DNA from 2 places in the Achromobacter sp. NCFB-sbj8-Ac1-l genome. Region 2 is predicted to be linked to the other one. Evidence: predicted binding sites of a transcription regulator. Region 2 holds the regulator's gene; the other holds the start of a gene.
What was found. The regulator FliA, encoded in region 2, starts transcription of late flagellar genes. The targets are predictions, from matches to a motif close to CTAAAGTTTNNNNNNNNNNNGCCGNTA.
Positions count from the first base shown of each region.

Region 1: a site for FliA is predicted at 4,538-4,564, ahead of ACUDP5_RS22475 (FlxA-like family protein). Genes of this name have one in related genera too.

Region 1 is NZ_CP199812.1:4,901,328-4,908,780, reverse strand. Features, by position in the region: gene ACUDP5_RS22490 (ABC transporter ATP-binding protein) at 1-763, opposite strand, end outside; gene ACUDP5_RS22485 (ABC transporter permease) at 779-2,485, opposite strand; gene ACUDP5_RS22480 (ABC transporter substrate-binding protein) at 2,592-3,917, opposite strand; gene ACUDP5_RS22475 (FlxA-like family protein) at 4,065-4,496, opposite strand; gene ACUDP5_RS22470 (uracil-xanthine permease family protein) at 4,630-5,946, shown strand; gene ACUDP5_RS22465 (methyl-accepting chemotaxis protein) at 6,049-7,453, opposite strand, start outside.
Region 2 is NZ_CP199812.1:2,500,419-2,508,495, reverse strand. Features, by position in the region: gene cheA (chemotaxis protein CheA) at 1-2,057, opposite strand, end outside; gene ACUDP5_RS11525 (response regulator) at 2,087-2,467, opposite strand; gene motB (flagellar motor protein MotB) at 2,470-3,459, opposite strand; gene motA (flagellar motor stator protein MotA) at 3,471-4,340, opposite strand; gene flhC (flagellar transcriptional regulator FlhC) at 4,458-5,039, opposite strand; gene flhD (flagellar transcriptional regulator FlhD) at 5,070-5,393, opposite strand; gene ACUDP5_RS11500 (RNA polymerase sigma factor FliA) at 5,824-6,579, shown strand; gene ACUDP5_RS11495 (methyltransferase regulatory domain-containing protein) at 6,749-8,077, shown strand, end outside.

The sequences.
Region 1 (7,453 bases), 2.4 Mb from region 2:
CCACGCTGCCGCTGGTGCGCTCGCGCACATTGCCTTCCAGCACGTTCATGGTGCCCACGAAGTTGGCCACGAAGCGGTTCACCGGATAGTCGAACAGCGTGCTGGGTGCGCCGATCTGCTGCACCACGCCATGGTCCAGCACCGCCATGCGGTCGGCGGTGGTCATCGCCTCTTCCTGGTCGTGCGTCACGAAAATGGTGGTGATGCCCAGCCGGCGCTGCAGGCTGAGCAGATCCTGGCGCATCTGCACGCGCAGCTTCTTGTCCAGGTTCGACAGGGGTTCGTCCAGCAGCAGCACCTGCGGCTCGATCACGATGGTGCGCGCCAGCGCCACGCGCTGCTGCTGGCCGCCGGACAGCTGGTTGGGGCGGCGGCGCGCGTATTGCGACAGGCCCACCAGTTCCAGCGCGGCCTCGACCTTGCTGCGGATCTGGTCGCGCGGCAGCTTGCGTTCGACCAGGCCGAACGCCACGTTGTCCCACACCGTCATGTGCGGCCACAAGGCATAGTTCTGGAACACCATGCCGATGTTGCGGTTCCAGGGCGGGATGCCGCTGATGTCCTTGCCATCCACCAGCAGCTGGCCGGCGTTCTGGCGGTTGAAGCCCGCGATCAGGCGCAGCAAGGTGGATTTGCCCGAGCCGGATGGCCCCAGCAGGGCGAAGAACTCGCCGGGCTCGATGCTGATGTTGACGTCCTTGAGCACTTCCGTCTTGCCGTACGACAGGCGGATGTTGCGGCATTCAACGCTGACTTTCTTCATGTTGTTCCCCTTGGTTCAAGCCTCGTCGCCGCGCGCCGGGCGCTGGCGCGCCTGGGCGCGCTCCACCAGCAGGTGCGAGACATAGGTGCCGATGGCCACGGCCACCACCGCCAGCACGCCCAGCGCGGCGCCGGGCCCACGGCCCGCCGCGCTCTGCATGTACAGATAGATGCCGTAGCTCATCGGCGCCTGGCTGTCTTTGGTGACCAGCATGATGGTGGCCGACAGCTCGACCGCCGCCGTCACGAAGCTGGTGACAAATCCAGCCAGCATGCCACCGGCCATCAGCGGCACCACCACGCGGCGGATGGTGCGCAGGCGAGTCGCGCCCATCGATTGCGCGGCCTCTTCCAGCGATACGTTGATCTGCTGCAGCGAGGCCACGCAGGAGCGCAGCGCATACGGCAGGCGCCGCACCGAGTACGCGATCATGATGATGATCCACGACGAGGTCAGCAGCGTGCCGGTGCCGGGAATCTCCACGCCGCGGAACGTGCGCAGCAGGCCGATCGCCAGCACGATGCCGGGAATCGCCAGGGCGGCGGACGCCAGGAAATCCAGCCACTGGCGCGCCGGCAGGCGGGTGCGCAGCATCAGGTAGGCAATGGCCGTTCCCAGGATCACGTCCACGCCCGCGGCCAGGCCGCAATACAGCAGCGTGTTGGCGATCATGCCCTGCGACTCGCTGAACACCGCGGCGTAGTGCGCCAGCGTGTAGCCGTCGGGCAGCGGCGCAAAGCTCCAGACGCTGGCCAATGACAGCAGCAGCACGCCCATGTGCGGCGACAGCACAAGCAGCAGCACCAGGGCGATCCAGCCATAGGCCAGCGTGCTTTCCAGCGGATTCAGTTTGCGCTTCTGGATCGAGTTGCCGCCCTTTTGCAGCGTGGAATAGTCGCGCCCCTTGAGCACCCGCGCCGACAGCCACAGCGCCAGGATCGAAAACGCGATCATGATCACGCTGATCACATAACCCAGCGGATCTTCCAGGCCCACCTGGGTGATGCGCAGATAGGCCTGCGGCGCCAGCATGTTGGTGGTGCCCAGCACCAGCGGCGTGCCCAGGTCATCGAACACCTTCACGAACACCAGCGACGTGCCCGCCACGTAACCGGGCAGCGCCAACGGGAAGATCACCCGGCGGAACAGCCGGAACCCGCGCGAACCCAGGTTGAAGGCCGCCTCTTCCATGGCGCCGTCGATGTTGCGCAGCGCCACCACCAGGTTCATCAGGATGAACGGGAAGTAGTGCAGGGCCTCGACGAAGATCACGCCGTTCAGCCCGTCCATGAACGGGATGGTGAAGCCGAACCAGTCGTTCAGCAGCAGGTTCACGCTGCCCGAACGGCCGAAGATCAGCTGCATGGCCACGGCGCCCACGAAGGGCGGCATGATCAGTGGCAGCACGCCCAGCGTCTGGATGATGAGTGCGCCGCGGAAATCGAAGCGCACCGTGAAATACGCCAGCGGCACCGCGATCAGCGAGGCCAGCAGGGCGGACCAGCCCGCGACGTAGAGGCTGTTGAAGAAGGCCTCGCGCATCAACGGCTGGTTGAAGAAGGCGCCGAAGTGGCCCGTGGTGAAGCTGCCGTCCGCATTGACGAACGCCGTGTAGAACACGGTGCCCACCGGCACGGCCAGGAACAGCGCCAGGAAACCCAGCACCAGAAGCGCGGCCAGCACAGGGCCGGCGGGCAGGCGGGTATGGCCCGGAAGATTCATCGAGATTCCCGTTGTGGTTGAAGACAGGCGGTGGCCGCCGGTCCGTGCCAAGGGCCGGCCCGACGGTCATGCGGGCGGGGCGAGCCCCGGCCCCGCAGGTCCTGCGCTACAGCGCTGCCGCTTCCCGCGCCAGCTTCACGGCCTGCTCATAATTGCTTTTGGCCGTGCCGTTCCATTCGCCTTCCAGCTGCGTGATCTGCTGGTTGACCGCCGCGTCCTTCTTGTTGCCGCTGAAGATCTTCAGGAAGGCCGGGTCGGCGGCTTTCTTGCCGTCGACCAGCGGGGCCCACGCCAGCCTGCGCGCCTGTGCCAACAGTTCTGCCGGCTTGCCGCTCTTGGCCTTCTCGCCCAGCTTGGCCTCGGCGTCGTAGATCGCCTTGGTCGCCGCCTGCAATTCCTTCAGGCGGAACGTGACGGTCTGGTCATACAGCGACTGCACCACGTAGTAGCGCGTCTGCGACAGGTCGGCATTGAACTGGACCTTGCTGCGGCGTGCGATCTCGGCCGGGTCCGGATAGCCTTCGGGCACCTTGCCGGCCAGCGCCGAGTACGGCAGCACCGGCAGGCGCGAGATCTTCGGTTCCAGCAGCAGTTCCTGGCCTGCCTGGCTCAGGGTGAAGGCGATGAACTTCTTGCCTTCCTCGGTGTTCTTGGCGCCGTCGATCAGCGCGATGTTGGCCGGCACGATGGCCGTTTCCGACGGATAGACGAATTCCACGGGGAACTTCGAATACTTGCTCGACAGGCCGAAGAAGTCGATGACCGGACCCGCGCCGAACTGGCCGTTGTTCACGCCGTCCGGCACGCCGAACGAACGTTCGGTGACCGCGCTGCTGTTGCCCGACATGCGCAGCAGCGTATTCCAGCCGTCATCCCAGCCTTCGCCCTGCAGGATCGTTTCCACGGTCAGGTGCATGGTGCCCGAGCGCGATGGGGAGGTGATGCCGACATGGCCGAACCATTGCGGCGCCAGCAGGTCCTTCCATTCGACCGGCGCGGGGATGTTGTGGGCCTTGATGTAGCGCGTGTTGTAGACGATGCCGTAGCCGGCCAGCGCCTGTCCGAGGTACATGCCGCCAGGGTCGTTGATGGGGTAGTTGCCGATCTTGTCCGGCACATTCCTGTTGGCCACGTCCGACGAGTTGGCCAGCAGCTTGTCGCGGCCCAGCACCTCGAACGCGTCGGGGGCGCTGGCCCAGAACACCTCGGGGCGCTGGCCCGCCGGCGTTTCGCGCACGTAGGCGATGCCGGACACGGTGTTCTTGTTCAGGATTTCCAGCGTGATGCCCGGGTTGGCCTTTTCGAACGCGGTCTTGTAGGCCTGGGTCAGGTCTTTCGGGAACGACGTGATGACCGTGACGGTGCCCGCCAGGGCCGGCGCCGCGCAGGCGGCCAGCAACGCCCCTGCAAGGGCTGTGCGCATTGCATGCATGGTTTGTCTCCGTGGTTTTTTGATTTGTCCGGAGACCTTAATGGCTGCGCCCGCCGCACGTCCAATCAGAAATTTTGATGCGCGTCATCAGCCCGGGGGGGGGGCTGGCGCCGGTCCCGCCGAAGCACCGGCGCAGGGAAAACGCGCTTACGCCGTGGCTGCCACGCCGCCGTTCGCTTTGGCCATCGCCTTGGCTTTTTCGGCCATGACCTGCTGGATCTGGCTCATGATCTGCATCGCCTGGCCGTTCAGTGCTTGCATCTGCGTGGCTTTTTGCTCGGCCGACGCGTTGCTGTCGCGCACGCGTGCAATCTGCTCCATGACCCGCTTGAGCTGGCGCTGCAGTTCCTTGATCTGCCGGGTGTAGTGGTCGTCGTTCTCGGAAGATTCCGTTTCCTCCGTCTGGCCCACCTTCATGGCGCCGGCATTGGACACGCGGATCTTGCCGTCGGGCGTGACGGTGACGCCCTTGCTGTCGTCCTTGGCGTCCTTGGCTTCCTTGTTGGCCTGGATTTTCTGCGCCCACAGGTCGGCGATGCTGCCGATGCGCGAGGTGCCGCTGATGGAATCGATGGCCATGAGGGGTCTCCAGAAGGAAGAATGACTGGGGGTTTCCACTAATACGGCATTCCGACCGGGAACTTAAGTTGCCGCCCGTTCCCGGCCCCCTTTACACTGGCGCCCGCTCACACCAATCACCCCCGGGGAATCCATGTCCAATTCCTATTTTCCGCGCTGGCGCCTGGCCGACGACGCCGAGCCCGGCGTCATCATCGCGCCCGATGAACGGCTGTCCTGGCCCAAGAACGTGGCCATGGGGGCGCAGCACGTGGTGGCGATGTTCGGCTCCACCGTGCTGGCGCCGCTGCTCATGGGCTTCGATCCCAACGTCGCCATCCTGATGTCGGGCATCGGCACCCTGATCTTCTTCCTGTTCGTCGGCGGCCGCGTGCCCAGCTACCTGGGCTCCAGCTTCGCCTTCATCGGCGGCGTCATCGCGGTGACCGGCTATGCCGGCGGCGGCGCCAATGCCAACATCGGCGTGGCGCTGGGCGCCATCATCGCCTGCGGACTGGCCTACACGCTGATCGGCGTCATCGTCTGGATCGTCAACGCCCGCGCGGGCGGCGGCGCCAACTGGATCGATACGCTGATGCCGCCGGTCGTGACCGGCGCGGTCGTCGCGGTGATCGGCCTGAACCTGGCGCCCATCGCCGCCAAAGGCGCCATGGGCGCCTCGGGCTTTGATAGCGCCATGGCAATTGTCACCATCCTGTGCGTGGGCGGCATCGCCGTCTATACCAAGGGCATGGTGCAGCGGCTGTTGATCCTGGTCGGCCTGATCCTGGCCTGCGTGGTGTACGCCCTCTGCGCCAACGGCCTGAATCTGGGCAAGCCCATCGACTTTTCCGCCGTGTACGCCGCGGCCTGGTTCGGGCTGCCGCATTTCGCTGCACCGGTCTTCAAGGCCGAGGCAATGGGCCTGATCGTGCCGGTGGCCATCATCCTGGTCGCCGAGAACCTGGGCCACGTCAAGGCGGTCAGCGCCATGACCGGCCAGGACCTGGACCGCTACCTGGGCCGCGCCTTCGTCGGCGACGGCGTGGCCACCATGGTGTCGGGCGCAGTGGGCGGCACCGGTGTCACCACCTATGCCGAGAACATCGGCGTGATGGCGGTCACCCGCATCTATTCGACGCTGGTGTTCGTCATCGCGGCCCTGATCGCCATCGTGCTGGGTTTCTCGCCCAAGTTCGGCGCCTTGATCCAGACCATCCCGGCCCCCGTGCTGGGCGGCATGTCGGTCGTGGTGTTCGGCCTGATCGCCATCGCCGGGGCCCGGATCTGGGTCGTGAACCAGGTCGACTTCAGCGACAACCGCAACCTGATCGTGGCCGCCGTCACGCTGGTGCTGGGCGCGGGCGACTTCACGGTCAAGCTGGGCAACTTCACGCTCGGCGGCATCGGTACCGCCACCTTCGGCGCGATCATCCTGTACGCGTTGCTGCGTCGCAAGAAGCAGGGGTAGGGCGGCGGTTGCCGCTTGCGCCTTGCCGCTGGCCGGGCGCTCGGGCCCGGCCCCTGGCCGCCGGCCCGGGCTGGCGTGACGTCCGCCCAGGCCGGCCCCCTCTCAGGGCCGTGATAGCCGCGAAGCCGGTGCCCGGCCCGCCACCCGCACCGGCGCCGCCTCGATCACCTGGCCCGACTGGGTCTTGAAGACTGCGGTGGCCTCGGAAAGGCGCCGCGCCTGGTCCTCCATCGCCGATGCCGCGGCCGAGGCTTGTTCCACCAGCGCGGCGTTCTGCTGTGTCACCTCGTCCATCTGCGACACCGCCAGGGTGACCTGGTCGATGCCGCCGGCCTGCTCGGCCGACGCCGCCGAGATTTCGCCCATGATGTCGGCCACTCGCTGCACCGAGGTCACGATTTCCTCCATGGTCTGGCCGGCGGCCGATACGTGCGACGCCCCTGCCGCCACCGTCTCGACGGAGGTCTCGATCAGGGCCTTGATTTCCTTGGCCGCCTGCGCCGCGCGCTGGGCGAGGGTGCGCACTTCGCCCGCCACCACCGCAAAGCCCTTGCCCTGTTCGCCCGCTCGCGCCGCCTCCACGGCCGCATTGAGCGCCAGGATGTTGGTCTGGAAGGCAATGCCGTCGATCACCGAGACGATGTCGGCGATACGGCGCGAGCTGTCGGAGATGCCTTGCATCGTCGCCACCACCTGGCCGACCGTGTGGCCGCCGCGCTGGGCCACTTCCATGCTGACCGCGGCCAGTTGGTTGGCCTGGGCGGCGTTTTCGGCATTCTGCTTGACCGTGGCGGCCAACTGCTCCATCGTGGCCGCCGTTTCCTCCAGCGCCGCCGCCTGCTCTTCGGTGCGAGTCGACAGGTTGGCGTTGCCCGCGGCAATCTCGGCCGCCCCGACGTTGATTTCCTCCACCCCCTGGCGCACGGTCGTGACCGTACGCGTCAGCCCGTCCTGCATGCGCTTGACCGCCGAGAACAGCGTGCCGATCTCGTTGTTCGATCGGGCGTCCACCCGCTGGGTCAGGTCGCCGGCGGCGATGCGGTCGAAGTGCCGGCCCGCGTCCTGCAAGGGCAGCAAGACGCCACGCCGGATGAAGGCCCAGCACAGCGCCGCCAGCAGCACGGCTACCGACAGCAGCACGATGGACGACACCTTGGCTGTCGCGTAGGTGTTCTGCGAACGGCCCAGCACCCCGTCGCTGCGTTCCTGCACGCGCGCCAGGAAGACCTGCATGTCCTTGGCGAAATTCGTGTCAGCCTGCCGCACGGCGTCTTCGCCCTGCTGGTAGCGGGCCACCGAGCGTTCCTTCAGCGCCGAATCCAGTTCCTGCAGCGCCGCCGCGTAGCCGTTGAAGCGGCCTTGCAGCGCCAGGGCCAATTCCTGGCCGCGCTCGCTCTTGGGTACTTCCATGTAACGGGCAAAGCGCTCGCGCGCCAGTTGCAACTGTTCGGCGGCAGTCGCTTCGGCTGCCGCGGCCTGGTCGTTGGCGCCGGCCTGCAGGGCGGCA
Region 2 (8,077 bases):
TCGACGATCAACGCCACGCTGCCATCGCCCAGGATGGTGGCGGCGGAGATGCCGGGGACCTTGCGGTAATTCGATTCCAGGTTCTTGACCACCACCTGGTGCTGGCCGATCAGGTGATCCACCAGCAGCGCGAAACGACGGTCTTCGGCCTGCATGATGACCGCGATGGCCTGCGTCGGGTCGGTCTGGGCTTCGCTGACCGAGAACACGCGGTGCATTTCCACCAGCGGCAGGTATTCGCCGCGCACGTGCATCACGCGCTCGTTGCCGGCCACGGAATAGATCTGGTCGTTGGTCGGCTGCAGCGATTCGGTCACGTGGTTCAGCGGCAGGATGAAGGTCTCTTCACCCACCCGCACCGACATGCCGTCCAGGATCGCCAGCGTCAGCGGCAGCACGATGCGCGTGGTGGTGCCATTGCCCGGCTCGCACGACAGCTGCACGTGGCCGCCCATGTCCTGGATGTTGCGTCGCACCACGTCCATGCCCACGCCGCGGCCCGAGATATCGGTGACCTTTTCGGCGGTAGAGAAACCGGGCGCGAAAATCAGCTGCCAGATTTCGTCGTCCGGCGAATTCTCGTTGACCGGCAGGCCCTGGGCCATGGCCTTCTTCAGGATCTTCTCGCGGTTCAGGCCGGCGCCGTCGTCGCTGACTTCGATGACGATGTTGCCGCCGTTATGCTGGGCCGACAGCACCAGCTGGCCCACCGGGTCCTTGCCCGCGGCGACGCGCTTTTCAGGCGTCTCGATGCCGTGGTCCAGGCTGTTGCGCACCAGGTGGGTCAGCGGATCGATGATGCGTTCGATCAGGCTCTTGTCCAGTTCGGTCGCGCGGCCGTAGGTCTGCAGTTCGATCTGCTTGCCCATCTTGCCGGCAATGTCGCGCACCAGGCGCGGGAAGCGGCTGAACACGTAGTCCATCGGCATCATGCGGATGGACATCACGGCTTCCTGCAGGTCGCGCGCGTTGCGCTCGAGCTGTTCCATGCCGTTGAGCAGGCGGTCGTGCAGCACCGGGTCCAGCGTGGACGCGGTCTGCGCCAGCATCGCCTGGGTGATGACCAGTTCGCCCACCAGGTTGATCACCTGGTCGACTTTTTCCACGCCCACGCGAATCGACGTCGATTCCTTGTCGGCATGGGCCGGCGCGGCGGCGCGGCTGGTGCGCGCGGCCTGCGAGATGGCTTCGGCCGCCGCGGCGGATTCCGCCATGGCCGGCGCAGCCGCAGCGGGCGGCGCCTCGACCGGGGCAGCGGCCACCGGGGCGGCCACGACCGGCTCGGCCACCGCCGGCGCTGCCGCGGCGGGCGCGGCTTCACGGGCAATGTTCAGTTGGTCGGCATCGACGATGAAGCAGCACACCGCTTCGATATCGTCCGGCGTGCAGGTGCTGTCCACCCACACGGTCAGCACGCCATTGGCGCGCTCGCTGGCCTTGACCTGGCCCAGGTTGCCCATTTCTTCCAGCAACGACTCGGCGTCCTTGTCGGATACCTTGGTGATGCGCACGCGCAGCGGCAGTCCGGCCGTGTCGGCGGGCGCGGCCACCTCGGCCACTGGTTCAGGCGCGGCCTGCACCGGCGCGGGCGCCACGACAGGCGCCGCAACGGGTGCCGCAACAGGGGCCGGAGCGGGCGCCGCGGCGGCGGGGTCCTTGTGCTCCAGGGCGAGCTGCCTCAAGACCGCGCAGATACGCTCAAACACGGCGTCATCGGGCTCTTCGGAGGCCCGGTAGGCATCCAGTTGGCTTTTGAGCACGTCTTTCGTTTCCAAGAAAATATCAATCATGTCCGTGCGCAGCGCCATTTCGCCGCGGCGGATCGCGTCCAGAAGGTTTTCCAGCAGATGGGTCGTGCCCGCCAGCTGCGTGAAGCAGCCGAACGTGGCCGCGCCGCCCTTGATCGAGTGGGCCGCGCGGAAAATGGCATTGAGCTGCTCGATGTCGGGCGCGCCCACGTCGAGCTCGAGCAGAAGCTGCTCCATTTGCGCGAGCAGTTCGTCTGCTTCGTCGAAAAAGGTCTCGTAAAACTGACTGAGATCCAAACCAGAACTCATGACCCGTACGCCTTCATAAATGAACCTGCTTACGCGCCGGACTGCTCATCGAGCAATTCGGACGCCAATTCCACCAGCACATCGGGGTCGACCGGCTTGGAAAGCCAGCCACAAACGCCCAGATCCCGAGCGGCCATCTTGCTATCCACATCGTCTTCGGTGGTCAGCACCAGCACCGGCACATCCAGGTACTGGTCCTGCTCACGCAAACCCTGGATCAGCTCCAGGCCGCCCATCACGGGCATGTTCCAGTCGCTGACCACCAGATCCACCGGATGGCGCCTGGCCATCTCCAGCGCTTCCTGGCCGTTGCCGGCCGTCAGCACCTTCCACCCCGCGCCCGTCAGCGTCGCCTGCACGATCATTCTCATCGTCGCCGAATCGTCCGCCACCAGAATCGTTGCCGCCATTGCTATCGAGCCCCTTCAGCTTGCGGCGTTGCCGCCGTTTCGCCCTGCTTGGTTGCCGTCGTGGCCTGGGCGGCGGCTTGCACCGCCTCCACGGCCGTTCCAACCTCGCGGGCATCCTTGGCGCTCACGTCCGCTGCGGCGGCGTTCTCGTTTTCGATGCGCCGCTGGGTGCTCTGGTTGAGCACCACTAGGCTGATACGTCTATTAACGGCCGCATACGGATCATCTTTAACCAGGCTCATGCTGGAAGACAGACCCTGGATGCGCATGACCTTGCTTTCGTTCATGCCGCCGGCCACCAATTCCTGCCGCGAGGCGTTGGCGCGGTCGGCCGACAGCTCCCAATTGCTGTAGGCGCGCTCGCCGCGGGCGTACTGCGACGCGTCGGTATGGCCGGAGATGCTGACCTTGTTGGGCAGCTCGTTCAGAACCGGCCCCAATTCACGCAGGATGTCGCGCATGTAGGGCTGCACTTCGGCACGCCCCGTCGCGAACATCGGGCGGTTCTGGTTGTCGATGATCTGGATGCGCAGGCCTTCGGTGGTCAGGTCGATCAGCAGCTGGGGCCGGAAACTCTTCAGGACCGGGCTGTTCTCGATGACGTTTTCCAGGCGCTTCTTGAGGTTTTCCAGGCGGTGCTGGTCGCGCCGCTCGGCGTCGCCCATGGGCTGGGCCTCGACCCGGTTGCCCTGGGCGCGGCGCACATCGCCGTCGTTGCGCAGGGGGTCGCGCCCGCCGCCGGGCACCGCGCTGGTCTCGGCCGAGCTGCTGGGGCCGCCCGTCAATGCCACGCGCAGCGGCATGCGGAAGTACTCCGCGATGCCCTTCAGTTCTTCGCGCGGCACGATGCTGATCAGCCACATCACCAGGAAAAACGCCATCATCGCCGTGATGAAGTCGGCGTAGGCGATCTTCCAGCTGCCGCCGTGGTGTCCGCCGCCGTGGACCTTCTTGCGGCGAATCACCACACGGTGGTTGTTTACCGTGCTCATGGCCCGCTCCGTCAGGCCTTGGCGGTCGACTTGGTCTGCCGGACGTGCTCTTCCAGCTCACCGAAGGTCGGACGCACGGACGAGAACAGCACCTTGCGGCCGAATTCCACCGCCAGCTGCGGCGGGTAGCCGTTCATGCTGGCCAGCAGCGTGGTCTTGATGCATTCCAGCACTTTCATGGCTTCGTCCGAACGACGTTCGACGCGCGAGGCCATCGGGCCGACAAAGCCGTAGGCCAGCAAAATACCCAGGAAGGTGCCGACCATGGCCTTGGAGATCAGGTCGCCCAGGATAGCCGGCGGCTGGTCCACGGCGGCCAGCGCCTTGATCACGCCCAGCACCGCGGCCACGATGCCGAAGGCCGGCAGCCCGTCGGCCATCTGCTTGAGCGCATTGGCAGGCACTTCGCGCTCGTGGCGGTAGGTCTCGATTTCCTCGTCCATGAGCGTTTCGATTTCGAACGAGCTCATGTTGCCGCTGATCATGATGCGCAGGTAGTCCGTGATGAACTCCATGAGCTTGGCGTCTTTGGCGATACGCGGGTATTCACTGAAGATCGGGCTGGAGGCCGGATCCTCGATATGCGATTCGATGGCCATCAGGCCTTCGCGCCGCGCCTTGTTCAGCAGCACGTACAGGAGCGCCATCAGCTCCATGTAGACGTCCTTGCCGTAGCGCGAGCTTTTCAGCATGTCGGGCAGCGCGTTCTTGACCAGCATCAAGGACTTCTTGCTGTTGCTGGCCAGGAAGGCGCCGAAGGCGGCGCCAAAGATCAGCGTGAGTTCGAACGGCTGGTAAAGCGCGCCCAAGTGGCCGCCCAGCGCTATGAAGCTGCCGACGACCGACACGATCACCACGAGAAAACCGATAACAATCAACACATCAGGCCCCTGCCAACGAAGTCTAAAACCGGCGTCAATGATCCCCTGTTCCCCCCGACCCAAAAAGGCGGGTTACGGGGAGTTTTCCAGGGCTTTTGATGTATTTGGAAACGCCGCTCAGGAGCGGGCGGCGTCCACGGCGGGTGCGGGACGGCTGCCGGCGCGCGCCTTGGCCGCGGCGCGGGTCTTGCCCGCCCGGGGTGGCGGACGGCAGATCGCGCACACGAAATCCGACTGCGGATCATGGGCGTGCGCAATGAAATGGCCGCCGCACTGGCGGCAGGCGGACAGCTGCAGCATGCCGCTGTCGAAAAAGCGCACCAGCATCCACGCGCGGGTAAAGCTCAGCACGGGTTCGGCGGATTCGGCGCTGTCCACGCCGGCGTTTTCGAGGTACAGGCGGTACGCGTCGATGATGGCGCGGATGCCTTTGCTGCTGGTACGCGAATTCAGGAACGAATACACGTTGTAGAAGAGCGACGAATGAATATTCGGCAACCAAGTCATGAACCAGTCAACCGAAAACGGCAGCATGCCCTTCGGTGGCGAGCAGCCGCGTATTTCGCGGTACAGGCGTGCCAGGCGGTCGTGGCTCAGGCTGGTTTCAGCCTCCAGCACCTGCAGCCGCGCCCCCAAAGTGATCATGGAGCTGGCAAGCAGAATGTCATCCGCTTCCTGCGAAACGCTCTTGGTGGCCATTACACGTGTCCCAGTGGGGTCGACAGGCCGTCAGGCCAGTTCTTCAACAGGTTGCTTGGCCAGCAGGATCGTCGCGTGCGCCTGTTGCAGCGCGCCGCCCAGCACGTCGTGCGTCAGGGCGGACAGCAGGCTGTAATCGTCGAAACGGAAACGGCACAGCAGCGAGCTGGAGCTGGCCAGCTTCACCAGCTGAGCCGGAGAAAGACGCATCAGGATATCGGCAACTTCGTTGCTGAAACCCAAGCGGAACATCGATGCAGCATAGTCATCGCGCAGCATGCGCTGTGCGAGCAGTAAATAAGACAGATTCACTTCGCGAATATCTGCCAGCAAAGAATTTTCGACTTGTTGCACGCCCGACTCCCTATTCCCTATCCCACCGAAGGGGCTTGATAACCAAGGACAATTCGCAACACTGTTGCGCCCTGCCCGCTGCATCCTGTTTTAATGCGAAATGTATCATTTGTTCGCAATTTAAGTAAAATTTACCACAGGTCATGTCATTTTCTATGACTTATATGACAAATCTTTGTTGATATTGCGCAACTCGGGCGTTTCGATACACCTTGACATAGAAATCCCTGACAAATCTACGTCAATTTGCCAAATAAGCATTCAAAACGTTGCGTGCTTTAAGGAATGAAATAACGGCTTTTGCCGACAATGACACCTTGCCGATCACAGAATCTTGCTAGCTTTATCGCAGCCGCGCGTTTGTCGACAATGTCGCAAATTGACAACAACCGACGACGCGTCACGATGGACACCGCCCGACATTCCCGCAATGCCCCACGCAGATGACAGCTTGGTCGAATATGCCCCGCTAGTGCGGAAGCTGGCCCTGCAATTGCTCGCCCGGCTGCCGGCCAGCGTCGAACTGGACGACCTGATCCAAGCCGGCATGATCGGCCTGCTGGACGCCGTGCGGCGTTACCAGGAAACGGCTGACGCCCAGTTCGAAACCTACGCCACCACCCGCATCCGCGGCGCCATGCTCGATGAGCTGCGCGGACAGGACTGGCTGCCGCGCAGCGTGCGCGCCAAGGCCCGCAAGATCGAACAGGCCATCCAGCAGCTGGAACAGCGCCTGATGCGCGCCCCCACCGAGGCCGAGATCGCGCAGCAGCTGGACATGCCGCTGAACGAATACCAGACGCTGCTGCACGACGCCCAGGGCGTGCAGATCGTGCATTACGAAGATTTCGCCACCGAGCCCGACGCCGCCTCCGGCCAGACCGACTGGACCGCCACGCTCAACCACGGCTCGGCCGGCGGCAATCCGCTGGATTCCCTCCTGGCCGGCGACTTCCGCCAGGCGCTCATCCACGCCATCGACACCCTGCCCGACCGCGAAAAGCTGCTCTTGTCGCTGTGCTACGAGCAAGGCCTGAACCTGAAGGAAATCGGCGCGATCATGAACGTGACCGAAGCCCGCGTCTGCCAGCTGCGCTCGCAGGCCACCGCCCGCATCCGCGCCAAGCTGCGCGAGCAGGCCTGGCAGGATTTGCCCCAGGAAGGGCAGATCGCGCAGATCATCTAGGCGCGGCCTGGCGGGCGCCGTCGCGGCAACCCACCAAAACCCCGGCACTTTCCGCCCCTTTTCAAGCCTTCCGCGCGGCGCCCCGGCTGGTAGGCTGCTGACCTACCGTTGACCTCTTTTCGCACGGCAAAGACGCCAGGCAAGCGATTGCCTAGACATGGACCCCGAGATGACTGAACCCGATCTGCTGAATCAGGCAATTTCCGATACCTACGACGAAACCCCTTACACGTCCAACGCTTTCGCGCAGACTGCTCCGGGGCACTTGCGGGCGGTCGCCCACCTGTACGGCCTGGATTCCGCACCGCTGGAAAAGGCTCGCGTGCTTGAATTGGGCAGCGCTGCGGGCGGCAACCTGATTCCCTTCGCCGCCGCCTACCCTGACGCGGACGTGGTCGGCATCGACTTGTCTCCGGAGCAGATCGCCGCAGGACGGAAAATCGTGCAACAACTGGGCCTGCGCAATCTGGACCTGCGCGCGCTGAGCATCACGGACATTGACGACAGCCTGGGCAAGTTCGACTACATCATCTGCCACGGCGTCTTCAGCTGGGTCCCGCCCGTTGTGCGCGAGGCCATCCTGCGCGTATGCCGCGACAACCTCGCCCCGAACGGCATTGCCTACATCAGCTACAACACCTATCCCGGCTGGAAGGCGTCGGACGTGCTGCGAGATGCAATGCAATTGAACAGCTTCGGGGCCACTACTCCCGCCGAAAAGCTGAAAAAAGCCAGGGAGATGCTGCAGTTGATGGAATTCGGCCTTGCACCGAGCAATCCTATGCGTGAAGCCTTGCAGCAAGCTGCAAACAAGCTCAGCCCGCATCCGGACCACTACCTGTTCCACGAGTATCTCGAGACAATCAACGCCCCGTGCTATTTCCTGGAATTCGCCGCCAATATCCAACAAGCGGCCCTCACGTACGTCAGCGACGCCCAACCCGAGGGCTCCTTCGCCTCGAACTACGGAACTGCGACAGCGGCAATGCTCTCGTCGCTATCCTCCGACGCTGACCGCCTCATGCGGGAGCAATACCTGGATTTCGCCGTGGGCAGACAATTCCGCCAGAGCTTGTTGGTGCATGCCGAGCGTGCCGAACAAATTCTGGACCGCCCCGAAGCCAGTTTCTTCAACTCGATGCACTTTGCCGCGCAACTTGCCACGGATACGCAGCGCGACCAGGCCAACGCTGAGCAACGGCACTTCCGTACTCCATCCAACTTGGGTCTGGCCACGCACGACGCATCGTTGATCGCATTGATCGAAGCCCTGCAGCAGACCTGGCCCGCATCGCTTTCGTTCGACCAAGTTTGCGCCGTCACTGGCACCAAATCCCCCCATAAGGGTGCGGACCTGGAACACGCCACCTTCCTGAATCTCGTCACGCTGCTCAATTGCGGCGCCTTGCGCTACCGTTGCGAACCTGTTTGTTATCTCAACAGCCCAGGCAAGCCAGCCCTGATCCCCGCCGCTCGTGAATTGATAATTGCGGCAAGC